DNA from 3 places in the Streptomyces sp. a15 genome. Region 1 is predicted to be linked to each of the others. Evidence: riboswitches for the same ligand, from Rfam matches in the RefSeq annotation. Region 1 holds a riboswitch; each other region holds the start of a gene.

Region 1 (3,261 bases):
CTGGACGGTCCCCGCGAGCTGGCGACGACGACCGGCTACGTCGCCAAGCCTCTGCTCGGCCGGGAGGGCGCAGGAGTGACGGTCCACGAGCCCGGCGCCGACCCGGTACCGGTGGTACGCCAAGAAGCCTGCTGCTACCAGGAATTGGCCCCCCTTCCCGACTTCGACGGCAACCGGGTCGTCCTCGGCGCCTGGGTCGTGGAGAACGAGTCCGCGGGCCTCGGCATCCGCGAGTCCTCCGGCCTGGTCACCGACGAGTACGCCCGCTTCCTGCCGCACGTGATCCTCTGAGAAACCCCTGCAGTCCGCGGAATCCCTACAGCCCCAGTACCGCACGCAGCTGGGCCAGCCCCCAGTCCAGATCCTCCTCTCCGATCACGAGGGGCGGCGCGATCCGGATCGTCGCCCCGTGCGTGTCCTTCACCAGCACCCCCAGGTCCATCAGCCTCTCGGAGACCTCCCGTCCCGTGCCGTACGACGGCTCGATGTCGACGCCCGCCCACAGCCCACGCCCGCGCACTCCCGTCAGCCGCCCCGTCCCGGCCAGCGCTCCCAACTCCCGGTGCAGCCGCTCGCCGAGCTCCGCCGCCCGCGCCTGGTACTCGCCTGTCCGCAGCATCGCGATCACCTCCAGCGCCACCGCACAGGCCAGCGGATTCCCGCCGAACGTCGACCCGTGCTCCCCGGCCCGGAACACCCCGAGCACCGCCGCGCTCGACACCACCGCCGATACCGGCACGATCCCGCCGCCGAGCGCCTTCCCCAGCACATACACGTCCGGCACCACGCCCTCGTGCTCGCACGCGAACGTCCGCCCCGTCCGCCCCAGCCCCGACTGGATCTCGTCCGCCACGAACAGCACGTTCCGCTCCCGCGTCAGCTCCCGCACCCCCGGCAGATAACCGGCCGGCGGCACCAGCACCCCCGCCTCGCCCTGGATCGGCTCCAGCAACACCGCCACCGTGTTCTCGGTCAGTGCGGAGCGCATCGCCGTCAGATCCCCGTACGGCACGATCTCGAAGCCCGGCGTGTACGGCCCGAAGTCCGCCCGCGCCTCCGGGTCCGTGGAGAAGCTGATGACCGTCGTCGTACGCCCGTGGAAGTTGTTGCCGGCGACCACGATCTTCGCCATCTCCGACGGCACGCCCTTGACCCGGTACCCCCACTTCCGGGCCGTCTTCACCGCCGTCTCCACCGCCTCGGCACCGGTGTTCATCGGCAGCACCATCTCCATACCGCACAGCTCGGCGAGTTCCTCGCAGAACGCGGCGAACCGGTCGTGATGGAACGCCCGCGACGTCAGCGTCACCCGCTCCAACTGCGCCTTCGCCGCCTCGACGAGCCGCCGGTTGCAGTGCCCGAAGTTGAGCGCCGAGTAACCGGCCAGCAGATCCAGATACCGGCGCCCCTCCACGTCCGTCATCCAGGCACCGTCCGCGGTGGCGATCACCACCGGCAGCGGGTGGTAGGTGTGCGCACTGTGGGCTTCGGCCGCGGCGACGAGCCCCTCCATAGCGTTCACGCGATCTCCCTGAGGTGGCGGTGGCCTCCTTCCTATCGTCGCTCGGATGGTGGACGCGGGACCTGGGCGACGCGGCGTGCCCGGTAGGCTGACCGGCGGGCCGTGACTGGCGCGCTGGGATGGGATGAACCATCGGGGAGCGGCCCCTGGACTGTGTCCAGCACCGAGTGCCGTGCGCCTGGGCCGTACCGTGAACGCTGAAACACGACGTCCGGAGGTCCCCATGCCAGCCGAACCCCTCTCCCACGAGTCCACCGCCTTCCGTGCCGCCCTCGACGTGATCCGCGCCGTCGAGCCGCGCGTGGCCGACGCCATCGGCCAGGAGGTCGCCGACCAGCGCGAGATGCTCAAGCTGATCGCCTCCGAGAACTACGCCTCCCCGGCCACCCTCCTCGCGATGGGCAACTGGTTCAGCGACAAGTACGCCGAGGGCACCATCGGCCGCCGCTTCTACGCCGGCTGTCGCAACGTCGACACCGTCGAGTCCCTCGCCGCCGAGCACGCGCGCGAGCTCTTCGGCGCCCGCCACGCCTACGTCCAGCCGCACTCCGGCATCGACGCCAACCTCGTCGCCTTCTGGTCGGTCCTCGCCCAGCGCGTCGAGGTCCCCGCCCTGGAGAAGGCCGGCGTCCGCCAGGTCAACGACCTCTCCGAGGCCGACTGGGCCGAGCTCCGCCAGGCCTTCGGCAACCAGCGCATGCTCGGCATGTCCCTGGACGCCGGCGGCCACCTCACCCACGGCTTCCGCCCGAACATCTCCGGCAAGATGTTCGACCAGCGCTCCTACGGCACCGACCCCACCACCGGTCTCCTCGACTACGAGGCCCTGCGTGCCACGGCCCGCGAGTTCAAGCCGCTGATCATCGTGGCCGGCTACTCCGCCTACCCCCGTCTCGTGAACTTCCGGATCATGCGCGAGATCGCCGACGAGGTCGGCGCCACGCTCATGGTGGACATGGCCCACTTCGCCGGTCTCGTCGCCGGCAAGGTCCTCACCGGCGACTTCGACCCGGTCCCGCACGCCCAGATCGTCACCACCACCACCCACAAGTCGCTGCGCGGCCCGCGCGGCGGCATGGTCCTGTGCGACGACTCCCTCAAGGACCAGGTCGACCGCGGCTGCCCGATGGTCCTCGGCGGCCCGCTCCCGCACGTCATGGCCGCCAAGGCCGTCGCCCTCGCCGAGGCCCGCCGGCCCTCCTTCCAGGACTACGCCCAGCGCATCGTCGACAACTCCCGCGCGCTGGCCGAAGGCCTGATGCGCCGGGGCGCGACCCTGGTGACCGGCGGCACGGACAACCACCTCAACCTGATCGACGTCGCCTCCTCCTACGGCCTCACCGGCCGCCAGGCCGAGGCCGCCCTGCTCGACTCGGGCATCGTCACCAACCGCAACTCCATCCCCTCCGACCCCAACGGAGCCTGGTACACCTCCGGTATTCGCATCGGCACCCCCGCCCTGACCACGCGGGGTCTCGGCACCGCCGAGATGGACGAGGTCGCGGCCCTCATCGACCGCGTCCTCACCTCCACCGAGCCCGGCACCACCGGCAAGGGCGCCCCCTCCAAGGCCCAGCACGTCCTCGACCCGAAGATCGCGGACGAGGTCGCCCACCGAGCCACCGACCTCGTGGCCGGTTTCCCGCTGTACCCGGAGATCGACCTGGGCTGACGCCCGGCCCGCATCAGAGATCGATCAGCTCCTGTCGTGGTTCCTCCCGCGGCGGTCCGGTTCCCGG
Region 2 (3,261 bases), on a different contig from region 1:
CTCCGTCTGCTGCCCTGGAGCACCCCCGAAGGCAACCCCTGCTACCTCAGCACCGACAGCGACCACAGCAGGCTCTCCCAGCTCGCCGACGACCTGGAAGAGGCCCAGATCGACTCGGGCGAACAGGTACTCGCGGGAGCCAGGGCCGTGCTGGCCGACCCCAAGGCCGGCGAGCGAGCCGTGCGCTTCGCGCTCACCAGGGCGGCGGAATGCCTGGCGGACCTCCTCCGTATCGCGGTCAGCCGTGGCGAACGCATCCCCCGGAGGGAACCGTGAACCTCAGTCTCACCGTGTCATCGCCCGCATCCTCCAGCACTCCGCACCCGGCAAGCTCTACCGTGGACGTCCGGTCATCACACGCCGTCCCTGCCGGAGAAGAGAAACCGATCATGGCTCACGAGGTGGATCCCCACTCCTGCGAGAGAACTCCCGAGGCGATCCGAGCCGCTCTGCAGCGGCGACCCGACTGGCTGCAGGGCTTCGAACAGGACTGGCTCAGCGCGGCGGCCGAGTTCGATCAGGCCGCGCTCGACGCCGTGACCGACAAGTGGTTCCCCTTCGCCCTGGCCTGCGCGACGCCCGGCTACCTGGAGGAGGTCGAGCAGACGGTCAAGCGGATGACCGAGGGCGACACCGAGGGCATGGTCTTCCGGGACTCGGACGGCAACGCCTACGACGCCGAGAACCGGCCGATCGACGCGGGCAGGTCGGGGTGAGTGCGTACGCGATCAGATACGTCGACCGCGCGGCTCAGCGAAAGGCCGTGTTGAGCCTGCCCCGACGCGCTTCCTTGGAGGATCTGGAAAAGAGGCTCAGCCTCAATCCGTTCGGTCCGCCCGCGATCAGCAACCGGGACAACAGCTGGTCGGCCGCCTTCCAGGGCGGCTTCATCACCTACGTGGTGTCCAACCGCCACGTCGTCATCAACGTCATCGACCTGGTGGCCGTCTGACCAGGAGAGCTGGGGCCGCTCAGCTGTCCGGCAGCGTTCCTGGCAGGTCGAAGGTCTTCGTGCGGCCCGTCCCCGTGTCGACGCGGGTCACCGTCTTCTCGGTGTAGAAATGCCAGCCCGCCGAGGTGACGGTGATGTCGAGGGAGGCCGCCACGCCCTTGATCCGGGCTCGGTGGAGTTCCTTGCCCGTGGTGGTGTCGAGCTCCATGATCTCCTTGTCGTCGCCCGTCGCCGCCGCGAGGAGGAGCGAGGAGCCGGTTGCCGTCACCGCGTCGCGATGGTTGGCCTCACGTTCGACAGACGGTCCAGCCGAGCCATGCGTACGCATTGGCTGCCGTCTGTGGCTGTAGGGGCTTGGCCGCCCGGCTCCCGAGGGCATCCGGGCCGCCACAGCAGAAGTCGCACGGCACGGACATCGGCTGCGTGGCCCGGATAGAGTGGGGGCGAGCCGTGACTGGCGTGTCGAGATGGGCGTAACCATCGGGGAGCGGCTTCGTCACATGGACGTGTGCCGCGCGCCTGGGCTTCTTGGGAGCAACCTGGGAGGCACCGTCGTGGTTCGGCACTTATACCCCTCACCCTTGGGCATCGGTCGGCCCTTGTTGGTCGGGATCGTCAACATCACTGCCGACTCGTTCTCGGACGGCGGCAGGTTCCTGGCCGCCGAGGATGCGGTGCCGCATGCGCGGCGGCTTTGGTCGGAAGGGGCCGACATCGTCGAGCTGGGCCCTGCGGCCAGCCACCCGGGCGCCCAGCAAGTGACTGCCGCTGAGGAAATGCGGCGGCTGACCGTCGTCATCGACCGGCTGGTCGCCGAGGGTGTGCCGGTGTCGGTCGACTCCTTCCTGCCGGAGACCCAACGCTTCGCAGCGGCTCGTGGGGCCGCGTACGTGAACGACATCCAAGGCTTCCCCGACCCGGCCCGGTACGAAGAACTCGCCGACACCGACTGCCGACTCATCGTCATGCACTCTGTGCAGCGCATGGGACCCGCCACCCAGGTCAAGACCGATCCCGCCGTGGTGTGGGCGGGGATCGAGGAGTTTTTCGCCGAGCGGCTGGCTGCGCTGGAAGCGGCCGGCATCGGCCGGGAACGGCTGGTCATCGATCCAGGGCTGGGCTACTTCCTGGGCACAAGTCCGGAACCGTCGCTGAGAGTCCTGGCACATCTTGAGCAGTTGAAGGCGCGGTTCGACGTGCCGGTCCTGGTTTCCCCCTCCCGGAAGTCGTTTCTTCGGGAGCTCACCGGGAGCAGTCTCTCGGGTATCGGTCCGGCAAGTCTGGCGGCGGAGCTCTACGCGGCCTGCCACGGGGCGGACTACATCCGCACCCACGACGTTGCCGCCGTCCGCGACGCACTCACCGTCTTCAACGCCCTGGACGCGGGCAAGGCAGGTGCGTGATGGAGCAGCGAGAGGCGATCGTCGCCGTGGTGCGGCGAGGCGCGCGGGTGCTCGTCATCCAGCGGGGCCCGCTGGCCCGGCTGCCGGGGTACTGGGCGCCCCTCAGCGGGAAGTTGGAACCCAGTGAGACGCAGGAGGAAGCCGTGGTCCGGGAGGTGCATGAGGAGGTCGGCCTGAGGGTCACACCCGTGGCCAAGGTCTGGGAGTCGCAGACCGAGGACGGCGCCTTCCGCCTGCACTGGTGGACCGCCGAGGCAGAGGAAGACGAGGTCGTGATGCAGCCGGGCGAGGTGAGCGACGTGCGCTGGGTCACGCCGCAAGAGTTCGCCCGGCTTCAGCCCGTCTTTGCGGCCGACCGCGTGTTCTTCGACCGCGTGCTGCCTCAGCTCTGACGCCTCAAGTCGCTGTGTGGGCGGTCGGCAGGAGCCGTCGGCCGCCCACACGCTTCCTGGTGTGTCAGGCCAGGATCTCGTGCAGCCAGGCCCGCTCGGCGCGGCTGGTGGCGCGGGCCATGACGAGCATGCCGCAGCGGCGGCCGGGATACGGACCGGCGCGTTCTACATCTGCTTGGGCCTGCTCGGCGGCGCCGTCAGTTCCCTGTGGACAGCCCTGCCCGCCGCCCCCGTTTTCGGCATCGCTCCGGGATCGGACTGCTCGCCACCGTCTCCACCTCGCTCACCGCTGCCCTCGCAGACGGCGACTGGCGCGAGCCGGCCGATGTCACGTTCTTGGCAACGGCCCTCCGGAATCGCTCTGCTCGACGTCGGCTCCGCCTTCTGGGGCCTGCTCGCCGGGCTGCTCACTTCTTCTCCGCCGGAGACGGCGCCGGCTGGACTGAGGCAACTCCCCGCACCCCGCGCTCACCCGTGCGGGGGCTCTGCATGGCCGGCGCCCGCTCACCGCCGC
Region 3 (3,261 bases), on a different contig from region 1:
TCGAGCCGGGGCGAGCCCTGACGGCGTACTGCGGCTGGTACGCCACGGAGGTACTGGACGTGAAGGGCAGTCACGGCGAGGAGTTCGCCGTCGTCCGGGGCGGCACCCACCATCTGCGCACCCCGGCGACGAAGGGGCACGACCAGCCGTGTTCCGTACTGCCGGTGGACGCCTGGCCGCATCCCTGGCCGCGATCCGAGTCCGTGGGCGACCGGTTCACCCTGGCCGGACAGCTGTGCACACCGAAGGACGTGCTGGCCCGACGCGTGCCCGCGCCCGGGCTGAAGGCCGGTGACCGGGTGGCGTTCTCGCTGACAGGTGCCTACGCGTGGAACATCTCCCACCACGACTTCCTGATGCACCCCCGGCCCGGCTTCCACTTCCTGGACCCCGCCCCCGCGTGCTGAGACTCCGACACGCGTCGAGGGCCGCCCGGAAGGATCCGGACGGCCCTCGGGCAACAGGCGAGAACGGTCAGCCCCGGACAGCGGGCAGCAGCCCGGTGACGGGGGCGACGAGGTCGGTGACCTGGTGCAGCTGGTTCAGGTCGTTGACCCGGTTGAGCCCGGCCAGCTGCGCCGAGATCCGCGGAATCTCGCCCCGGTGCTCCGCGGGGATGTCGCTCACGACGAGCGAGTCGAGCGTGGCGATGGGGTTCAGCTGACCGGTACCACGGAGCAGCCGCGTCGGCCGCGTTCGCGAGCGGAGCGGCGAGGCCGGTGACCCCGACGGCGAGACCCACGGCGGCGACGATACGTCGTGTTGAGATCATGCCCTCAGCAACGCCGAGGGAGCCCTGCCGGACACGGGCGGCCGCCGCCGCTCACCCGTGAGGCGCAGCGCGCGGACTGCGCTTGCCGAGCCCGCCGGGGCGGAGGAGCCTCGAAGGGAGAGGCCCCTCGCGGCCCGCTCCTCGCCGGGCCGCGGCCTTTTGAAGGAGGTCACATCATGGGCAGTGCGGCACGCTCCGGCTTCGACGCCGAAACCCTGCGTCGGGCCATCGAAGGACACACTGCGGCGAATCTTCTGTCGCTCTACGCGGACGACGCGGAGATACGCGTCGTGGACCGCAACACCCAGCCCAGCCACCCCAAGGTCCTGCACGGCCGGGACGAGATCGGCGAGATGCTCGAGGACGTGTACAGCCGCGACATCAAGGCGCACAAGCTTGAGCAGTGCGTCGTCCAGGAAGACCGCGTCGCCTTCACCGAGAGCTGCGAGTACTCCGACGGGGTGCGCGTGTTCTCCGAGTCGATGGTGTCGCTGCGGGACGGGAAGATCGCCGACCAGACCATGGTCCAGGCCTGGGACGAGTAGCCGAAGCAGGAGGTTAGGCTGTCGGCGGGCCGTGACTGGCGCTGAGGTGGAGCACCACCGGGGAGCGGCCCGCCGTAAACGAATGCCGTGCGCCTGGGCGATCCCGTCGACTCAGCTCAGGAGTGGATCATGTCTCAGGCCCGGCTCATGGACGGCACCGCGCTCGCCCGGCGCACCCTGGAGGACACCGCCAAGCGGGCGGCCGACCTCACGGAACGTACGGGAGAGGCTCCTTGCCTGGCGACCGTCCTTGTGGGTGAGGACCCCGCGTCCGTCACCTACGTCCGGATGAAGCAGAACCGCTGCCGCAAGGCCGGCATCGAGTCGCGGCACGTGGCGCTGCCCGCCGCCACGACCACCGAGGAACTGGTCGGCACCCTGCGGACCCTGTCCGAGGACGCCGGTGTGCACGGCATCCTGCTCCAGCATCCGGTGGGCGCCCACATCGACGAGCGGGCCGCGTTCGAGGCCATCGCGCCCGAGAAGGACGTCGACGGCGTCACCTTCTCCTCCTTCGCCACGATGAGCTTCGGCCTGCCGGGCTTCGTGTCCTGCACGCCGGGCGGGATCATGCGGCTCCTCGACGAGTACGACGTCGACCCGGCCGGCAAGCGGGCCGTGGTCGTGGGCCGCAGCGCGATCCTCGGCAAACCGGTCGGCATGCTGCTGCTCGCCCGGGACGCGACCGTCACCTACTGCCACTCCCGCACCCGGGACCTGTCCGCGGCCGTCCGCGAGGCGGACATCGTGGTCGCCGCCGTGGGCCGGCCGCGGCTGATCCGGGGCCAGGACATCAAGCCCGGCGCCGTGGTGGTCGACGCCGGGTACAACGCCGGGAACGTCGGTGACGTCGACTTCGACTCCGCCGTGGAACGGGCCTCTCTGATCACGCCGGTGCCGGGCGGTGTCGGTCCGATGACGATCGCCACGCTGCTGGAGCAGACCGTGGACGCGGCCACCCGGCAACTCGGGGTGTGATCAGCGCATCCAGGCGCTGTACTCCATGACGTCGCCGGTCCTGAGGCCCCACTCGGGCTCGGCGACGGTGGCGGTGCTCTCCAGCCCCAGGACGGCGCCCGTGGCCGGGTCCATGATCAGCATCCGGCGGGCGCCGGAACCGTCGTACACATACGCCTGACCACGCCGGCCGAGGCGGTCGGTCACCTGACCGACCGGCCGCAGCCCCTCGGCGTCCGCGAGGAGCCGGGCCAGCGCCGCGTTCTCGCGGGCGCCAAGGGTCCAGTGACCGAGCAACACGCCGACGGAGTCGAGCAGTTGGGGCGTGCTGAGCGGCGTATCGCTATACCCCGCCTCCTGCAGATAGGCGCGCAGCCGCGTCGGGTCGTGCGGCGGCGCCGACTCGGGTGGCGCGTCGCTCCAGCTCGGCCCGAAGGTCTGTCTGCTGATGACGTGCCCGTCCGCCACCAGGCGGGGCTCGCCGTCCTCGTCGGACAGGACCGGCCGGCCGGGATGCCTCGGGTCGGTCGCCACGACCAGTTCCGTGTGCGTGTCGTCGGCCTTCCAGCGCACGATCCGCTCCTCGGCGAACGTGACCGGGGGCTTGTCCTCCGCCATTCCCATGCTCCACGTCAGGACGTGCGTGCCCTTGCGCAGCCCGGGCGAACCGTCGGCCGCGTCCTGCCCGGCACGCTCGGCCAGCAGCTGGAGGGGTACGAGGGCGGAGTCGGCCCGCACGACCAGCGGGCGGGGAGCCGCGACCGCGGGGGGTGTGTTCGGGCCGCCGAGTACGAGGGTCAGCGCGAGGGCGGCCACGACGGCGGTGGCGACCAGGCCCCAGGCCAGCCGGGCGCGGCTGCGGGAGCCGGGGGTCTGCCCGTGCAGGAGCCGGTTCAGCTGCCGCTCGGCGTGATGGTCCAGGGGCCCGTCGCCGAAGTGGGGGGCGTCGACCGGGACCGGGTTGGCGCGGCGCAGGAGTTCCAGTTC

What was found. Region 1 has a riboswitch for ZMP and ZTP ahead of AC5P09_RS02305 (glycine hydroxymethyltransferase). Riboswitches for the same ligand answer to the same signal wherever they lie in the genome.
Region 2: it holds a riboswitch for ZMP and ZTP, as region 1 does, so the genes downstream of both, folP (dihydropteroate synthase) here and AC5P09_RS02305 (glycine hydroxymethyltransferase) in region 1, are expected to answer to the same signal.
Region 3: it holds a riboswitch for ZMP and ZTP, as region 1 does, so the genes downstream of both, AC5P09_RS25825 (bifunctional 5,10-methylenetetrahydrofolate dehydrogenase/5,10-methenyltetrahydrofolate cyclohydrolase) here and AC5P09_RS02305 (glycine hydroxymethyltransferase) in region 1, are expected to answer to the same signal.

Annotation. Positions count from the first base shown of each region.
Region 1 is NZ_JBWLKM010000001.1:490,521-493,781, reverse strand. Features, by position in the region: gene AC5P09_RS02315 (glutathionylspermidine synthase family protein) at 1-291, shown strand, start outside; gene rocD (ornithine--oxo-acid transaminase) at 317-1,513, opposite strand; ZMP/ZTP riboswitch at 1,615-1,713, shown strand; gene AC5P09_RS02305 (glycine hydroxymethyltransferase) at 1,746-3,194, shown strand; gene AC5P09_RS02300 (hypothetical protein) at 3,208-3,261, opposite strand, start outside.
Region 2 is NZ_JBWLKM010000055.1:4,271-7,531, forward strand. Features, by position in the region: gene AC5P09_RS36350 (hypothetical protein) at 1-276, shown strand, start outside; gene AC5P09_RS36355 (DUF6247 family protein) at 390-716, shown strand; gene AC5P09_RS36360 (hypothetical protein) at 791-952, shown strand; gene AC5P09_RS36365 (hypothetical protein) at 972-1,220, opposite strand; ZMP/ZTP riboswitch at 1,393-1,484, shown strand; gene folP (dihydropteroate synthase) at 1,540-2,355, shown strand; gene AC5P09_RS36375 (NUDIX domain-containing protein) at 2,355-2,747, shown strand; partial or broken gene AC5P09_RS36380 (ATP-binding cassette domain-containing protein) at 3,252-3,261, opposite strand, start outside.
Region 3 is NZ_JBWLKM010000027.1:3,037-6,297, reverse strand. Features, by position in the region: gene AC5P09_RS25840 (type III PLP-dependent enzyme) at 1-407, shown strand, start outside; partial or broken gene AC5P09_RS25835 (hypothetical protein) at 475-772, opposite strand; gene AC5P09_RS25830 (nuclear transport factor 2 family protein) at 949-1,317, shown strand; ZMP/ZTP riboswitch at 1,339-1,423, shown strand; gene AC5P09_RS25825 (bifunctional 5,10-methylenetetrahydrofolate dehydrogenase/5,10-methenyltetrahydrofolate cyclohydrolase) at 1,447-2,295, shown strand; gene AC5P09_RS25820 (CU044_5270 family protein) at 2,296-3,261, opposite strand, start outside.